DNA from 3 places in the Pelosinus sp. IPA-1 genome. Region 1 is predicted to be linked to each of the others. Evidence: a T-box and tRNA genes for the amino acid it is inferred to sense, from the RefSeq annotation. Region 1 holds a T-box; the other regions hold tRNA genes.
What was found. The T-box of region 1 lies ahead of pheS (phenylalanine--tRNA ligase subunit alpha). A T-box ahead of a tRNA ligase gene usually reads a tRNA of that ligase, here a tRNA-Phe.
Positions count from the first base shown of each region.

Region 2: it has a tRNA-Phe gene. The T-box ahead of pheS (phenylalanine--tRNA ligase subunit alpha) is inferred to sense a tRNA for this amino acid. The anticodon was not compared.
Region 3: it has a tRNA-Phe gene. The T-box ahead of pheS (phenylalanine--tRNA ligase subunit alpha) is inferred to sense a tRNA for this amino acid. The anticodon was not compared.

Region 1 covers NZ_BSVC01000006.1:406,053-411,795, forward strand. The annotation lists gene QSJ81_RS16970 (class II fructose-bisphosphate aldolase) at 1-362, shown strand, start outside; gene QSJ81_RS16975 (TrkH family potassium uptake protein) at 441-1,841, shown strand; gene QSJ81_RS16980 (potassium channel family protein) at 1,855-2,514, shown strand; gene QSJ81_RS16985 (TrmH family RNA methyltransferase) at 2,511-3,317, shown strand; T-box leader at 3,448-3,661, shown strand; gene pheS (phenylalanine--tRNA ligase subunit alpha) at 3,711-4,733, shown strand; gene pheT (phenylalanine--tRNA ligase subunit beta) at 4,760-5,743, shown strand, end outside.
Region 2 covers NZ_BSVC01000005.1:343,964-349,706, forward strand. The annotation lists gene QSJ81_RS14415 (methyl-accepting chemotaxis protein) at 1-165, opposite strand, end outside; gene QSJ81_RS14420 (methyl-accepting chemotaxis protein) at 354-2,051, opposite strand; tRNA gene QSJ81_RS14425 (tRNA-Val) at 2,220-2,295, opposite strand; tRNA gene QSJ81_RS14430 (tRNA-Glu) at 2,302-2,376, opposite strand; tRNA gene QSJ81_RS14435 (tRNA-Lys) at 2,383-2,458, opposite strand; tRNA gene QSJ81_RS14440 (tRNA-Phe) at 2,464-2,539, opposite strand; tRNA gene QSJ81_RS14445 (tRNA-Asp) at 2,546-2,621, opposite strand; tRNA gene QSJ81_RS14450 (tRNA-Val) at 2,643-2,718, opposite strand; tRNA gene QSJ81_RS14455 (tRNA-Glu) at 2,723-2,797, opposite strand; tRNA gene QSJ81_RS14460 (tRNA-Lys) at 2,804-2,879, opposite strand; gene hprK (HPr(Ser) kinase/phosphatase) at 3,006-3,932, opposite strand; gene QSJ81_RS14470 (adenylosuccinate synthase) at 3,968-5,254, opposite strand; gene purB (adenylosuccinate lyase) at 5,358-5,743, opposite strand, start outside.
Region 3 covers NZ_BSVC01000006.1:185,204-190,946, forward strand. The annotation lists gene QSJ81_RS15775 (ABC transporter ATP-binding protein) at 1-201, opposite strand, end outside; gene QSJ81_RS15780 (ABC transporter permease) at 218-991, opposite strand; gene QSJ81_RS15785 (ABC transporter substrate-binding protein) at 1,019-2,095, opposite strand; gene QSJ81_RS15790 (hypothetical protein) at 2,232-2,894, shown strand; gene QSJ81_RS15795 (response regulator) at 2,955-3,317, shown strand; tRNA gene QSJ81_RS15800 (tRNA-Asp) at 3,481-3,556, shown strand; tRNA gene QSJ81_RS15805 (tRNA-Phe) at 3,569-3,644, shown strand; tRNA gene QSJ81_RS15810 (tRNA-Gly) at 3,648-3,722, shown strand; tRNA gene QSJ81_RS15815 (tRNA-Cys) at 3,729-3,802, shown strand; tRNA gene QSJ81_RS15820 (tRNA-Leu) at 3,847-3,935, shown strand; gene QSJ81_RS15825 (L-fucose/L-arabinose isomerase family protein) at 4,168-5,649, shown strand.

The DNA of each region.
Region 1 (5,743 bases):
ATAAAACTAATATTGATGCTTTGGCTGTTTCGGTAGGCAATCATCATGGCGCATACCGCGGTACTACAAATTTGAATATTGCTAGATTAAGTCAATTAAATTCTGTAATTAATGTTCCCTTAGTTATGCATGGAGGTTCTAGGCTTAGTAGTGATGATTATTTAAACTCTATAAAATATGGAATAACTAAGATTAACATTCCTACAGATACATCTATGGCGGCAAGTGAAAAACTTAGAACAGAACTGTTAGAAAATCCAGGAGCTAATTATATTTCTTTAATGTCTGCGGTTAAAAAGGGAGTTAAAAATTCAGTTCGTAAATATATGTTACATTTCAATTGTATTTCCAAAGCAATATAGCTTATACTACAAATTATAATAAAGAAAAACCTACCTTCTAGAAAAATTAGGTAGGTTTTTTCTATGAGTAATGCTACAATGAAAAGATATGCAAAGTTCAAAAATGGAGTGAAGGAATTGAAATTACAGACTAGTTTTTCCAATTTGCTTGATCTTTCAGAGTGGAAGCTTACACCTTATCAAATTTTAGTGTTAGGCTTTGCAGGACTCATCTTAGTTGGAGCTTTGTTTCTGATGACACCTATTGCTTCGGTGACTGGGCAAAGATTATCTTTTGTAGACGCGTTATTTACTGCTACATCGGCAGTGTGTGTAACGGGCCTGGTTGTAGTGGATACTGGGACTTATTTTTCTTTGTTTGGGCAACTTGTAATTATTTTTCTTATTCAGGCCGGAGGCCTTGGCATTATGACGATGGCGACTTTAATGGCATTAATTATGCGTCGTAAAATTCAACTTCGTGAACGACTTATTATGCAAGAAGCTCTAAATCACATGACGGTATCAGGGGTTGTTCGGTTAACCCAGTATATTATTATGGCAACATTTCTTATTGAGTTTATTGGTGGGACGATTTTGGCCATTCGATGGTATTTTGACTTGGGGGCAAAGGGAATTTATTTTGGCTATTGGCATGCAATTTCCTCATTTTGTAACGCTGGATTTGATTTGTTTGGTAATTTTAGTAGCTTAACACACTATGTTGATGATATTACTGTTAACCTTGTTGTTACCACGTTGATTATTTTAGGCGGTATTGGTTTTACCGTGATTTTTGATGTGTGGGATAATCGTCAATGGCATAATTTTTCATTACATACTAAGCTGGTTCTTACGACTTCTTCAGTACTGCTTTTCGTTGGTACTATAATTATTTTCTTGCTGGAGCTAAATAATCCAGAGACGCTTGGTGAATTATCTTGGAAGGGGAAGATTCTAGCTAGTTATTTTCAATCTGTGACACCTAGGACTGCAGGGTATAATACAATTGATATCGGAAAAATGCAGGATGCTTCTTTATTTTTTACGATTATATTAATGTTTATTGGTGCTTCTCCTGCATCTACAGGCGGTGGCGTAAAAACAACTACATTAGGTGTGATGATAGCCGCAATATGGGCTTTAATTACAGGCAAAAATGACGCAGAATTATTTCGGCGCCGTATTAACCAAAATATTATCTATAAAGCATTTACAGTATTCTTTATCGCGGCAGCTTTAGTGATCTTTGTGACAATGATGATGAGTATTAGTGAAAAGTTTTCTTTTTTAAATATATTATTTGAAGTTGTATCTGCTTTTGGTACAGTAGGATTAACTACAGGTATAACAAGTTCATTAACGGTGCACGGTAAATTGTGGCTGATTGTGACTATGTTTGCAGGCCGGGTAGGTCCAGTGACCTTAGCCTTAGCTTTGGCTCTGCGAAGTAGAAAAGGTGCGGTTCAATACCCTGAAGGTAAGGTCAATATTGGTTAAGGAGTTGATTTAAATGAAAGTTAAAAAACAATATGCTGTCATCGGCTTAGGCCGCTTTGGCTCTAGTGTAGCGACTAATTTGCACAAATTGGGATATGAAGTATTAGCCATTGATTCTAGTGAGGAAAGAGTACAAGAATTTAGTAATGAGGTAACACATGTTGTACAGGCCGATACAACCGACGAAGAAACCTTAACTGCGTTAGGTATTAGAAATTTTGACGTAGTGGTTGTTGCAATCGGAGAGGACATCCAAGCTAATATTTTAACTACACTGCAATTGAAAGAGCTAGGGGTTCCCTATATTGTTACAAAGGCAAAAAATGCACTCCATGGTAAAATGCTGGAGAAAATGGGTGCTGATCGGGTTGTATATCCGGAGCGAGATATGGGGCAAAGGGTAGCTCATAATTTAGTTTCTAGTAATATCATGGATTACATTGAACTTTCTCCTAATTTAGGTATTGTAGAAGTTAGTATACCTAGGGCGCTTATAGGAAAGACTCTAGCTGAAACGAATTTAAGGGCGAAATTTGAAATTAATGTTGTAGCGATTAAAAGAGGCGAAGCTTTAATTATTCCACCACTGCCAAGTGAAAAATTTAAAGAGGACGATATTTTAGTAGTTGTTGGTGGTATTAAAGGAATACAACGTTTGGAGGATCTTTCTTGAGTGAAATAGTTACAAGTGGACAGAATAAATATATTAAAATGGCAACATCACTAAAACAAAAAAAATATCGTGATGAATTAGGACTATTTATAGTAGAAGGGATTCGTTTAGTAGAAGAGGCTTCCAAGTCAAATTGGTTAGTTGAGACATGTATTTACACGAGTGAAGCGCAAGGAGAACCCCGCGTTCAAAAAATACTAGACCAGCTAAAAACAAAAGAATGCCGAACAATTGAAGTTTTAAAAACAGTTTATGATAAAGCGTCTGAAACTAAAGAACCACAGGGGCTTATGGCTATTGTTAGAAAGTCTGCACATCAGCTGGTGGATATGCTAGGAAAAGTTGAAAATCCTCTTTTGGTAGTGCTTGATGAAGTGCAGGATCCGGGAAATGTGGGGACGATAATTCGTACGGCTGCCGCTGCTGGTTGTACTGGAGTCATATTGACAAAAGGTTGTGCAGATGTATTTGCAGGTAAAGTAGTGAGAGCTAGCATGGGTTCCTTGTTTAATATACCTATAGTTGAGGGTGTCACTCAAAATGAAATTATATCTTATTTAGCCCAATATAAGATAGATATTCTAGCAACTTCTTTAGAGGGTTCTCGTATTTATTTTCAGGCAAACTTAAAAAAACCAGTGGCTATTGTATTTGGTAATGAAGGAAATGGTGTTAGCAACCATTTGCTACAAGAATCTAAAGAAAGAATGCATATCCCCTTGGTTGGAAATGTGGAATCATTAAATGTTGCTGCATCGGCAGCAGTTATTTTATATGAAGCAGTGCGTCAACGCCAAGGATAACCCTATATTGTAATTACTGGGATAGTATGCTATAATGCCTTTGATAATAGAGTTTTCCTACTATCTCGAATTTGATAGTAGATTAGGCGTAAAATTGAATATGTATAGTAGCTTTTGCTGCTATACTTGCTTAAGTGCAATGATAGAGAGAGTATGTTAGCTCTAATTGATACAGGGAGGATACTGTCATAGATTGAGAACAGTCCCAAATCGCTAACAGAAATTCACTCTGGAGTATCTGTGCTGAAGGGGTAACTTGTGTAAGCCAGACGTTATTTTCTGCGTTAAAGAAACTGAGTACTAAATTAGGGTGGTACCGCGGGAGTAAGACTTTCGCCCCTTAGAGGGGTGAGGTCTTTTTATTTTTTCCAAATTATGTTTTAGGAGGTATATATGGAACAAGAATTACAATCTTTAAAGCAACAAGCTTTAGTAGAATTATCACAAGTTGATAATCTGGACACGTTAAATGATTTAAGGGTTAAATATTTAGGGAAAAAAGGTAGTTTGACAAGCGCTTTAAAGGGGATGGGAGCATTAGGTGCGGAAGAACGCCCGAGAATTGGACAAATTGTAAATGATATTAGAGTAGAATTAGAAAATATAATTCAGGTCAAAAGTGAAAACTTTAAGCAAGCTGAATTGACAAGAAAATTAGCATCTGAAAAGATTGATGTTACTTTGCCTGGTCGTAAGGTTAATGTAGGGCATAAACACCCTCTAACTGTGACTTTAGAGCGTATTAAAGATATCTTTATGCGAATGGGATTTGCTATAGCAGAAGGGCCAGAAGTTGAACAAGATTACTATAATTTTGAAGCACTTAATCTACCCAAAGACCATCCAGCTAGGGATATGCAGGATTCCTTTTATATAACGGAAGAATTTTTAATGCGTACCCATACTTCACCAGTACAAGTACGTACCATGCAGGCCGCTGAACCTAATCAGCCTATTCGCATTATTGCACCTGGAAAGGTGTATCGTCGAGATTATGATGCAACCCATTCTCCTATGTTTCATCAAGTAGAAGGTTTAGTAATTGATAAAAATATTAGCTTCGCTGATTTAAAAGGAACATTGGAATTGTTTATTCACGAAATTTTTGGTAAGGATGTCGGCGTACGTTTTCGTCCAAGTTTCTTTCCTTTTACCGAACCCAGTGCAGAAGTTGATATTTCTTGTGTAATGTGTAATGGCAACGGATGCAGAGTTTGCTCAGGTACAGGGTGGCTCGAAATACTAGGTGCAGGAATGGTACATCCTCGTGTACTGGAAATGAGCAACTTTGACCCAGAGAAAGTAAGCGGCTTTGCTTTTGGCATGGGAGTAGAGCGAATAGCCATGTTATTATATGGCATAGACGACTTACGATTATTTTATGAAAATGATTTGCGATTCTTAAGACAATTCTAGAAACAGATAAGTGAAGGGAGATAGGTATGCAAGCATCAATCAAGTGGCTTAAAGAATATGTTGAATTTAAAGAAACACCAGAAGTATTAGCGGAAATGTTAACGATGGCTGGTATTCCAGTAGAAGGTATAACTCATTTAGGAAAAGATATTGAAAATATTGTAACGGGAAAAATTATTGAAATAGAGAAACATCCAAATGCGAATAAGCTATCTATTTGTAAGCTGGACGTAGAAAAAGAAATTTTAATTATTGTTACTGGGGCGACGAATGTTTCAGTCGGAAATGTTGTTCCTGTAGCATTAGTGGGTGCTAAATTACCCACAGGATTAGAAATAAAAGCTAGTGAATTACGTGGTGTAATGTCTTATGGTATGTTATGTTCCACAACAGAACTTAATATTGATAGTAAATTATTATCACCCAAGGAAAAAGAAGGAATTTATATCTTGCCCGATGATACCTTAATCGGTATTGATATTCGAGAAGCTTTAGGAATGGATGATGTAGTTTTAGAGTTTGAGTTAACAGCTAATCGTGCTGATTGTTTTAGTATGATTGGCTTAGCGCGAGAAATTGCTGTGCTCACAGGCGGAACGTTGAAGAAACCGATGATTCATTTGCATGAAAAGGCTGGAGAGAAGGCTGTGAATCTAGTTAAGGTTGCTATAGACGAACCGTCTTTATGTTCCCGTTTTGCAGTACGGGTTTTACAAGATGTAAAAGTTGGAGCATCACCGAAATGGTTAAAGCAGCGACTACAAGCTGTAGGAATGAGGTCAATTAATAACGTAGTGGATGTAACAAACTATGTTATGTTAGAAATGGGCCAGCCAATGCATGCCTATGATTATAATTTACTGTCAAAACATAGTTTAACCGTACGTAAGGCGCAAACAGGAGAAAAAATTACGACTCTTGATGGAGTTAAACGAGAGCTTACTTCGGACATGCTGGTTATTGCCGATCAAGTGCAAGCGGTTGGTGTTGCAGGGGTAATGGGTGGCCTA
Region 2 (5,743 bases), on a different contig from region 1:
TACTGTAACTAATCTTACTGATGTCTGAGTCACAATGATTTCTGCCTCATTACCTGCTTGTCTAAATTCATATAATGTATAACCCAGCACAAGCAGCAATAAAGCCGCTACCACTGTAAACATACCAGCTAGCTGTAGCCGGATCGGAAAACGTTTTTTTTCCATCTTATAACCTCCCATTTTTTTAGATATATGTAATATTCTAGTTGATCATCATAGTTGTCTTTCTACTTTTATCTTGCAAATTCCTTCTTATTTCGACAATTCTTGAAGTATACTTTACCTACAAAATAGGAACTCCACCAAAGATTGGCGAAGTTCCTATTTTGTAGTATTCAAACTTGAATATCTTTCTACACTTTAAATTTTTTAACAATATCCATCATTTCAGTTGCCAATTGAGCTAACCTTGCAGCATTGGTATCAATTTCATGCATGCCAGCTGTTTGTTCTTCTGCTGATGCAGCTACAGCCTCAGAGCTTGATGAGGTTTCATTAGCAACCACACTAATGTTCTCCACGCTGCTTACTACTGTTTGAATTCCTTGGGAAGTTTCATTTACAGCTGCTGCAATATGAGTAATCCCTTCTTTTACCGCTTCCATTTTTTCAATAATTACATGGAAGCCTTTTTGTGTTGTAATAGTAGAGTTTTGCCCTTTTTCTACCTCTTTGTTGGCTTTTTCAACTGTAGTGACAGCAAAGTTTATTTCGTTACCCATGTTATGTATAATTTTAGCAATTTCGTCAGTTGCGCCAGCACTTTGTTCTGCCAACTTACGCACTTCTTCGGCTACCACTGCAAAACCACGACCAGCTTCACCAGCACGTGCTGCTTCTATCGCGGCATTTAGTGCTAGAAGATTTGTTTGCGCGGCAATACTATTAATCAAATCAACAATTCCTTTGATTTTTGCAGAGCCTTGATCCAATTTCGTTGTAACAATTGTAATTTCACTCATAGATTGGTTAATTGATTCATTCTGGGCAACTACCTGTGTAAGCATTTCCATGCCCTTGGCAGCCTCATTGACTGCATTTTGAGCGCTGGTACTGACTTCAGACGTACTCGCATTGATTTCTTCAGAGCTTGCGGATATTTCCTCCATGGTTGCAGAAATATTACTAATGTTATCGGCATTCTGAGATGCCCCTGCTGCAATATTGGTTACGCTTTCTGCGACTGTTTCTACCGCCCTCAATTGTTCGCTAACAGAGTCACTTAGTTGTCCACTTGTCGAGGTTAAAACTTGACTACTGCCAACAATCTGAGAGACGAAACCTTTAAGGGCTTTTTTCATTTCAATAATGATAAGACCCATATCACCAATTTCGTCATTGCGCGTAGGATACACATCTTTTCCTGTTAGATTAAGGTTGCCAACTTCAGCTAGTTCAGCACTGATAGTTCTGAGGCGTTTTGCCAAATTCCGACTATACCATACGGCTAGTACAATCACCAATAAAGAAACTATGCTGCTGATCGCCAAGGCAATAATTCCATCTTGACTTGTCGCAGCAAGTAATGTGGAACTCCTCTCATCTAGGTACTTTTGCTGCAGTTGATCAACTTTAGCAAATTGATCCTCAATCTCTTTTACCAACTGCCGTCCCTGTGTTGTAAGGTTGGTTAAATTAGGATCTTTTGCTTTCTTGCCCGCAATTACTTTGTCACCAAGTACTACATAATCATCAACTAATTTTGCTAGTTTTTCCCCTTCGACTTTTGTATCACCCATTGTAGACATGCTATCATACTTTTTTACCAGTTCGCTACTCTTTTTTATCTTATCTCGGTATCCCTGTTCATAGGCAGCACCGTCTGGATAGAATAAATACCCTCGCATATCTAAAAGGGCTCCGGTAAATTCCAATTGTCCGGATTTAACAAGATTTCCCCTTGTGACGGTATGCTTTACTATTGCTTCAGTTACTTGTCCACTATCCCTCAATTTAAACACAGTAAAGCTTAAGATAGATACTAATAGAATAATGACCAAAATAAACATACCCGTAAGTTGCATTACAATCGGCATTCTTTTTTTATCCATAACAACCTCCACCTTTATAAAAAATCGGAAAACTCATTATTTTCCATTTTATTAGTACATTCTATGCCTTATCTTTATATTCCTTCAAACATTTCCCTTTTTAGACAAAATATCACTTTATATACTAAAAAGCCTCATGCTAAACGCATGAGGCTCATGTTACAAATATGGTGGGCGATGACAGGATCGAACTGCCGACATCCTGCTTGTAAGGCAGGCGCTCTCCCAGCTGAGCTAATCGCCCATATTTTGGTGACCCGTGGGGGAATCGAACCCCCGTTATCGCCGTGAAAGGGCGGTGTCTTGACCGCTTGACCAACGGGCCGTAAAATGGTGGCTCACCCGCGGCTCGAACGCGGGACACCCTGATTAAAAGTCAGGTGCTCTACCAACTGAGCTAGTGAACCAGAAATGGTGCCGCAAGACAGAATCGAACTGTCGACACGAGGATTTTCAGTCCTCTGCTCTACCGACTGAGCTATCGCGGCAAGTAATGGCGACCCAGATCGGATTTGAACCGACGACCTCCGCCGTGACAGGGCGGCATTCTAACCGCTAAACTACTGGGCCATATTAATTGTAAGAACTAAATGGTGGGCGATGACAGGATCGAACTGCCGACATCCTGCTTGTAAGGCAGGCGCTCTCCCAGCTGAGCTAATCGCCCGTATTGGTGACCCGTGGGGGAATCGAACCCCCGTTATCGCCGTGAAAGGGCGGTGTCTTGACCGCTTGACCAACGGGCCGTAAAATGGTGGCTCACCCGCGGCTCGAACGCGGGACACCCTGATTAAAAGTCAGGTGCTCTACCAACTGAGCTAGTGAACCACGTCGCTCTCACAAGATATGATTATATAGCAATCCGTTCTTATTGTCAACTAGTTTATTGTTGGTTTTAATGGATTTTATAATAAATTAGTTTGCAATAAGAAAAGTGTGTATTTGTTTTTGTAATTATTGATCATCAGATAGGCAAAATTTCCTCTGCTTTTCAATAAAATCTTCGGCAGCATGATATCCTAATTTATTTAGACGATAATTCATCGCAGCTACCTCAATAATATTCGATAAGTTTCGCCCTGGGCGCACTGGAATTGTTTTACATGGTAATCCGACGCCTAGAATCTCATAATGTTCTTCTTCAAGACCTAGCCGATCATAGGCTTTGCCTTGTTGCCATTCTTCTAGACGAATAACTAAGTTTATCTTTTGGCTTGGTCTTACTGCACCAATACCAAATAATGCTCTCACATTTAAAATTCCGAGTCCTCTAACTTCCATAATATGACGCAATACTTCGGGTGCACTACCAGTGAGTACATCTTCACCGCTGCGAATTACATCTACAGCGTCATCTGCTACTAAACGGTGACCGCGTTTGATAAGATCCAATGCTGTTTCACTTTTTCCAATGCCACTTTCACCAATAATCAAAGTACCTACCCCATGCACATCAACCAGCACTGCATGAATGGTAGCACTTGGCGCTAGTCTACGTTCTAGGTAATCCGTTAACAACGCGATGAAACGTGTTGTTGGTAAGTGAGTCCGAAAAACTGGTAATTGACGGCTTACCGCCACTTGCAGCCATGCTTCGGGTAATTCTATATTACGGGTTATAATTAAACAAGGAAAATGTAACTTAATAAACGCATGCCACCGTTCATCTGCTACATTTATAGGCAGGGTGTCTAAAAATGCTGTTTCTGTTGTGCCGATTACTTGAATACGCTGCTCATCGAAATATTGTAAATATCCAGCCAAAACAAGTCCTGGCCGATTAATATCAGGTACTTTAACAGGGCCATCAAGAACGCAATCCTTATCCACTGCAGTAAGACAAAAATAATCAGCAATTTCTTTTAACAACAAATTCGGCATTTTTATCACCTACCTATCGCTACTATATTTGATTTCTATTCGAAAATTTCATGCATTATGATGGTTTGTTCTCTTCCAGGTCCTACGGAGACAATACCAAGCTTAATGTCTGCTACTTCGCTCAAACGTTCTAAATAACGACGTGCGTTTAATGGCAAGTCTTTATAATCACGAATGCTAGTTGTATCACTTTGCCAGCCAGGAAGTTCTTCATAAACTGCTTCGACCTCTGCTAATACCTTTAAGCTAGCAGGAAACTCATCCATTACCGCACCTTTATATTTATAACCAACGCATATTTTTAATGTTGCTAATTCATCCAAAATATCCAAACGAGTAATTGCCATATAGTCAATACCGCTTAGACGTCCCGCATAACCTACTACGCAGGCATCTAACCAACCACAGCGACGTGGACGGCCTGTTGTAGTACCATATTCATGACCTTTTTCACGAATGTGGTCACCGACTTCATCAAATAATTCTGTAGGAAATGGGCCCTCTCCTACCCGAGTCGTATACGCTTTTACTACCCCAACCACTGTGTTGATTTTCGTAGGTCCAATTCCAGCTCCTACACATACTCCACCAGCAATTGGATGAGAAGAAGTAACATACGGATAGGTTCCGTGGTCAAGATCCAGCATAGTTGCTTGCGCACCTTCAAATAATATCTTTTCGCCATTTTTTATCGCTTTATTAAGTGTTGCAGATGTATCACATACATAAGAACGTAATTCTTCTGCATAACCTAAATATTCTTTTCTTACCGTCTCATAATCAAAACCATCTACACCATATACTGCTTTTAGTAAATGATTTTTGGCTTCTAAATTACGTTTTAATTTTTCCGAGAATTCTTCTTCATCTAACAAATCAACTACACGAATACCACAACGCGAGTTTTTATCCATATAACATGGACCTATGCCGCGTTTCGTCGTGCCGATTTTGTGATCTCCACGATAGGTTTCTTCTGCTTCATCTAATAAGCGGTGATAAGGCATAATCACATGAGCACGATTAGAAACCTTAAGTCCTGAAGTATCGATCCCTTTCTCTTGCATGCCTTTAATTTCTCTGAGCATAACTTCTGGATCAATAACCACACCATTACCGACAACACAAGTTTTCCCTTTATATAAAATTCCTGAAGGCAATAAATGAAGTTTAAATTCTTTTCCTTCTACAACTACAGTATGACCTGCATTATTTCCCCCTTGATAACGAGCAACAACATCTGCTTTCTCAGCTAAATAATCTACAATCTTACCTTTTCCTTCGTCGCCCCACTGGGTTCCCATAACTACTACTGCTGGCATAAAAAATCACCCTTCCCATCTTTTTTAAATAATGTTGCCAAGAATTAAATGCTTATGTTTAATGTACCTGAATTCTTGACCTATTTTCTATAAAAATTATTATCTACAAACCAAATCTAGCCATGATGGTGTCAATATGGCGAAGATAATAGGAGTACTCAAAACAAGCGTCAATTTCTTCTGGTGATAAATATTTCTTAACGTCTTCATCCTTGGTAATATTGGTTTTAAAATCGGCACCTTCCATCCATTTGGCCATGGCATTGCGTTGTACCCAGCGGTAAGCATCTTCTCTTACTACGCCTTTACTTACTAGTGCCAATAAAATACGCTGGCTGAAAATAAGTCCGCCTGTTTTTTCAATATTTGCTTGCATAGTTTCTGGATACACTAATAATTTGTCGACAATGTTTGTAAACTTTTTCAACATATAATCTACCAATGCAAAACTATCAGGCAAAATCACACGTTCTACAGAGGAATGAGTAA
Region 3 (5,743 bases), 220 kb from region 1:
ATTGCCGCTTGAGTGATCATCGAGGCCGGCTAAGATTCGGAGTAATGTTGTTTTTCCACATCCGCTAGGCCCAACAATACAGAAGAATTCTCCGTTGCCAATAGAGAGGGAAATATCATCTAAGGCGGTCACCAAACCAGAATTAGTGTGAAAAAATTTTTTTAGATTTCGAACTGAGATGCTTTCTTCTTCATAAACCATGCTCTGCATCTCCTTTTTATATTTGCTTTTTCCAGGGCAGGAACCAAATTTCTATCTTATCCAGAAGTAAAGAAAAAATATAGCCTAAAATCGATAGGGTAATAAGTGCTACAAACATTTGTTCAATGTCAAACATATCATAGGCTCGCCATATCATCCAGCCCACCCCGGCTTTTGCTGCGGAAAGTTCTGCTGCGACAATGAGAATTAGGGCCATACCCATACCTAGCTTTAATCCCGCAAAAATCATTGGCAAGGCACCGGGCAAGGCGACAGTCAGATAAAAATTTTTTCGATTAGCTCCAAAATTCTGGGCAACGTCTAAATAAATTTTATCAATACTGAGTACACCAGCCATGGTGTTGATAACAACCAAGTAGAAAACGCCAATGGCAATTGTAAAAATCTTGGACGTTTCTCCTAAGCCAAATATAAGTAAGATTAAAGGCATCAAAGCGAGTTTGGGAATGGGATAGGTGGCAGCGATCATCGGCTCAAGTGCCGAGCGGATTAGTGGAGATAAGCCCATTCCTATTCCCAGTAATATACCTGGGATGGAACCAGCTAAGAAGCCCCACAATACCCTTTGTACGCTGACTGCCGTATTATACAATAAGTCACCTGAAGACAAGAGGGGAATGAAAGCTTGTAATATTAAACTGGGACTTGATAGCAGGCGAGTATCTATGATGTGAGTACGAGCCATTAGCTCCCACAACAAGAGAAGGGTTATAGGAGATAATACAGAGAGGATTCGAATAAATAAAGTGGAATTATGTTGTTTTATCATGCTCTCATCTCCCAAAGAAATTTTTAGTTATTGGTATTTTCCTAGGGTTTTAACTGCAAAGTCAACATACTGGTTATCTACAGCATCTTCGTATTTAATATCGGATTTCAATAAATTATTTTCTTTGTACCAATCTAGATCCATGACAATGCCTTTTTTACGAACGTAGCCATCTGGATTTAAACCAGTAGGGTACATTTTTTCATATAACGGTGCATCTTTTATAACAGAGTACTTGCAGAGAATGTCTATAATTTCGGCTTTGTTTTTATTTTTGAAAAAGGCGTTATTATAGTCTCGTACAGATTGTATGTAGGCTGTCATAAAACGATTGGCAACGTCTGGATGCTGTGTCAAACTAGTGCCGAAAACTAGCAGCGCAGTCTGGGCATCTGGATCATAGTCCGCTGGGTCTTTCCAGGGGTCAGCTAGATCTTTGCTCATGCTTAGTGTAACAAAAGGTTCGATGACCATAGCAGCATCGATACTCTTGTTTCCAAGGGATACTAACATGTCAGGAAAAGAACGAATAATTTGCACATCAACGTCTTTTGTAGTTAATCCACCTTTTTGTAAAACCCTTGCTAAAGCAATCTCGTCGAGAGAGGCAGTGCCAACAATAGCAATTTTTTTATCGCGAAGGTCTTTGTAATCCTTAATCATATTCACTAAGTCTTTGCGGATGACTAGACGATAATAACCTTGCCCAGCGACATTAATGCCCTTATCCGCAACGATTTTTACTGGTATGTCACGAGACATTGCATTTAATAAGCCAGAGGATGTAACGGTAGCTCCCACGTCGAGTTGCCCGGCTGCTAGTTGATTAATCATTTCCTGCCCGGTGCTGAATTGAACAGGTTCGATCTTGATGCCAACATCTTTATAATAATTTTTTGCCATACCAATTAATATGCCTGCATCAGAGACAACCTGCTTCATGCCAACCTTGACTACCGTTTCCTGAGGTAGTGGGGATAACCCTTGAGCCCATGTAGGTCCAGTGGTAGATGTATTTTTATTAACGGTACCTTGACTGCAAGCGGTGATAAGCAGCGTTAAGAGCAGCAGGGTTATTACTTTTAAATTTATAAAACGTTTCACATACTTCCCCCCCCGAATTAATCATTAATTAATCACATGATATTCATTTTTATTATATTTGGTGATAAAGTAGCAGGTTTTTAGATGGAAATACAGAATACGTAATAGTACTTCAATTAGAAAGGTATCGTTTTGTATGGAAAAAATAATAGAGCAAGTACAAGCATGGAACATGCTTGGTAAACTTCCAAAAGAATTTGTAGGGTTCACTTTAACACTAGAATTAGAGAAGCGGGATACACAATACTGTATATTTACTTACAAAAATGAAGAGAGACATAGGAGTTTCTCAGTATTGTATGATCATGCAACTAAAGAATATTTTGCTCGCACAGTAATTGGCTTGATGGAATATTATGACGTTAATTTTATTGTTGGAGATATTGAGCAGCTGGAAAGCTTATTAGTTGAAAGGTTGAGAGCTGTTTTAACTAGCCTAGCTTCTTTTACTAGAGAAAATTTAGATAGCATTCTTCTTGACAAAAAAGTTATTGAGTGGCCATATAATAAAGAACTGCCACAACAGCTCTTTGGGTTTGAGTTGTTTATAAGGCCGGATGAACCAATAAAAATTATCAATGGTTCTTATATAATCTTAGATTACAGTGATTTTAGAACAGAAAGTAATTTAGCGATTTATTATAATATCTTTAGGGATGAGTTTTTTGGAGAAACACGTATCAGGCGTACTCCGACTATGGCCGCTGTTTTTGATGCCAATAACTTAGATGACTTACAAGAAGCTCTTGCAAGTAACCTTACGAGTGTCTTAGAAAGTTTAAGGGCACAAATAGACTGATTATGTAAAGTATGAAGAATTTAAGTATCAAGATTGTTAATTGTAGGAGGTTCAATTCGAATGGCAAGAATATTAGTCTGTGATGACTCTGCTTTTATGAGGATGATGTTAAAGAGAGTGCTGGTGGATAATGGTCATGAGGTGGTAGGTGAAGCAGGGGACGGAATGGAAGCTGTCCAACTTTATCGGCAACATAAACCGGATTTGATAACGATGGATATTACAATGCCTAAAATGGATGGGATACAAGCAGTAACACATATTCATGAAGAAGATCCTTTGGTCAGAATTATTATGGTTACTGCTCTTGGACAGCGAGCAATTATTACAGATGCTCTTAAGGCGGGTGCGTCAGATTTTATTGTGAAACCTTTTGATAATATACAAGTAATTGAAACTATTAAAAAGGTATTGCAGGAATAGATAAGTTTATTTACGAAAGTACTTGACAATAAAACTCCACATGCTATAATAGTATCTGTGGCCGAGGCTTGTAGCTGGAAAAAAGTACTTCGAAAGAAAATACTAAAAACTAGTTGACAAGTTGAAAGAAAGATTATATAATGGTTTTTGTGACCAATGAAGTGGCCCAGTAGTTTAGCGGTTAGAATGCCGCCCTGTCACGGCGGAGGTCGTCGGTTCAAATCCGATCTGGGTCGCCATTTAATCTTAATGCCTCGATAGCTCAGTCGGTAGAGCAGAGGACTGAAAATCCTCGTGTCGACAGTTCGATTCTGTCTTGAGGCACCATTTGCGGAAATAGCTCAGCGGTAGAGCATCGCCTTGCCAAGGCGAGGGTCGGGAGTTCGAATCTCCTTTTCCGCTCCATTTTAAGGCGGCATAGCCAAGTGGTAAGGCAGAGGTCTGCAAAACCTTTATCCCCAGTTCAAATCTGGGTGCCGCCTCCAAATTAGTTTCATACACTGCCTTTAACAGTTTGGCATAGTAATATGCCGGGGTGGCGGAACTGGCAGACGCAACGGACTTAAAATCCGTCGGAGAGAGATCTCCGTACCGGTTCGATTCCGGTCCTCGGCACCACGAGTATTCAAAGCTTCGCAGCTAATGCGAAGCTTTTTTGTTATGAAAAATTAAGGGTAAGATATTTTTTAAAAAAACAAATAAACAGAAATAACATAATTTTATAAATTTTCACATAAAAATGAAACCCTATTCGGGAGGAAGTAGGCAACTTAATACGAATAGGAAAGTTGTGGGAAAAGTAATGAAGGAAATTTTGGCTGGTGTAATATTAATAGAGGAGGATTCGGAAATGATAAATATTCCAAAAGTTAAACTTGGGATTGTAGCGGTAAGCAGAGATTGTTTTCCCGTTCAACTTAGTGAAGAAAGACGGAATGCAGTTGTGCAGGAATGCAACAATAAAAAGATTGCCATTTTTGAGGTAAAAGCCGCAGTGGAAAATGAAAGAGATGTAGTAGTGGCATTAGAGGAACTTAAAAATGCAGGTGTAAATGCATTGGTAGTATACCTTGGAAATTTTGGTCCTGAAGGACCGGAAACGATTCTGGCCCAAAAATTTGCTGGACCAACCATGTTTGTTGCAGCTGCAGAGGAAACAGAATCCAATCTTATAAACGGTCGTGGCGATGCATATTGCGGCATGCTTAATGCATCTTATAATTTAGCGTTAAGAAAGCTGAGCCCCTATATACCGGAATATCCTGTGGGTACACCGGATGAAATTGCCGGATTTATTTCTGATTTTGAAAATATTGCACGAGTTGTGCTTGGGGTTTCCAACTTGAAAATTTTTAGTTTTGGACCGAGGCCTCATGACTTCCTAGCGTGCAATACACCGATAAAACCTCTATTCGACCTTGGTGTAGAAATCATGGAGAACTCTGAACTTGATTTGTATGCTTCATTTAATGAACATGAAAATGATCCGAGAATTCCGCAAGTTGTAAAGGAAATGGAAGAGGAGTTGGGAGAGGGGAACGGATATCCAGGTATTCTTCCGAAACTTGCCCAATACGAGTTGACGCTACTTGATTGGCTGAAGAGTAATATAGGAATTTCAACATATGGTGTTTTTGCCAATAAATGTTGGCCTGCTTTCCAGACCCAATTTAAGTTTGTACCCTGTTTTGTAAACTCAAGAATGGCTGCAAAAGGTATTCCTGTAGCCTGTGAGACAGATATATACGGTGCGTTGAGTGAATACATCATAACCTGTGCGACGAATTTGCCTGCTACGCTACTTGATATAAACAATTCAGTGCCGAAGGATATGTTTCATAATAATGAGGAAAAATTCGAAGGATATCAGCTTAGTGATTTGTTTATGGGCTTTCACTGTGGTAATACTCCAAAGAGTTGCATGAAAAATGCGGCTATGAAATATCAACTGATTATGAAAAGACTTCTTGAACCTGATAAGGAGCCGGATATATCAAGGGGAACGTTAGAAGGGACGATAAGACCTGGTGATATTACATTCTTTAGAGTTCAGGGTACAGCAGATTGTACCTTGCGAAGTTATGTCGCCGAGGGTGAAATAATTGATGTGGATCCAAATACTTTTGGGGGAACAGGAATTTTTGCAATTAAGGAGATGGCAAGGTTTTATAGGCATGTACTAATTGGAAAGCGATACCCTCATCATGGTGGTGTTGGTTTTATGCATGCAGGCAAAGTATTATATGCTGCGATGAAAATGTTTGGCGTGTCAGATGTAGCATTTAATCAGCCTGCATCTATGCTTTACAAAAACGAAAATCCTTTTAAATGAGGATTTAATCTAATCATAAAGCGGCTCTATTCCTCTTAGGAATAGAGTTTTCTTTTCGGTATTTTTAATAATAGAGGAAGTGTGGTATAATATT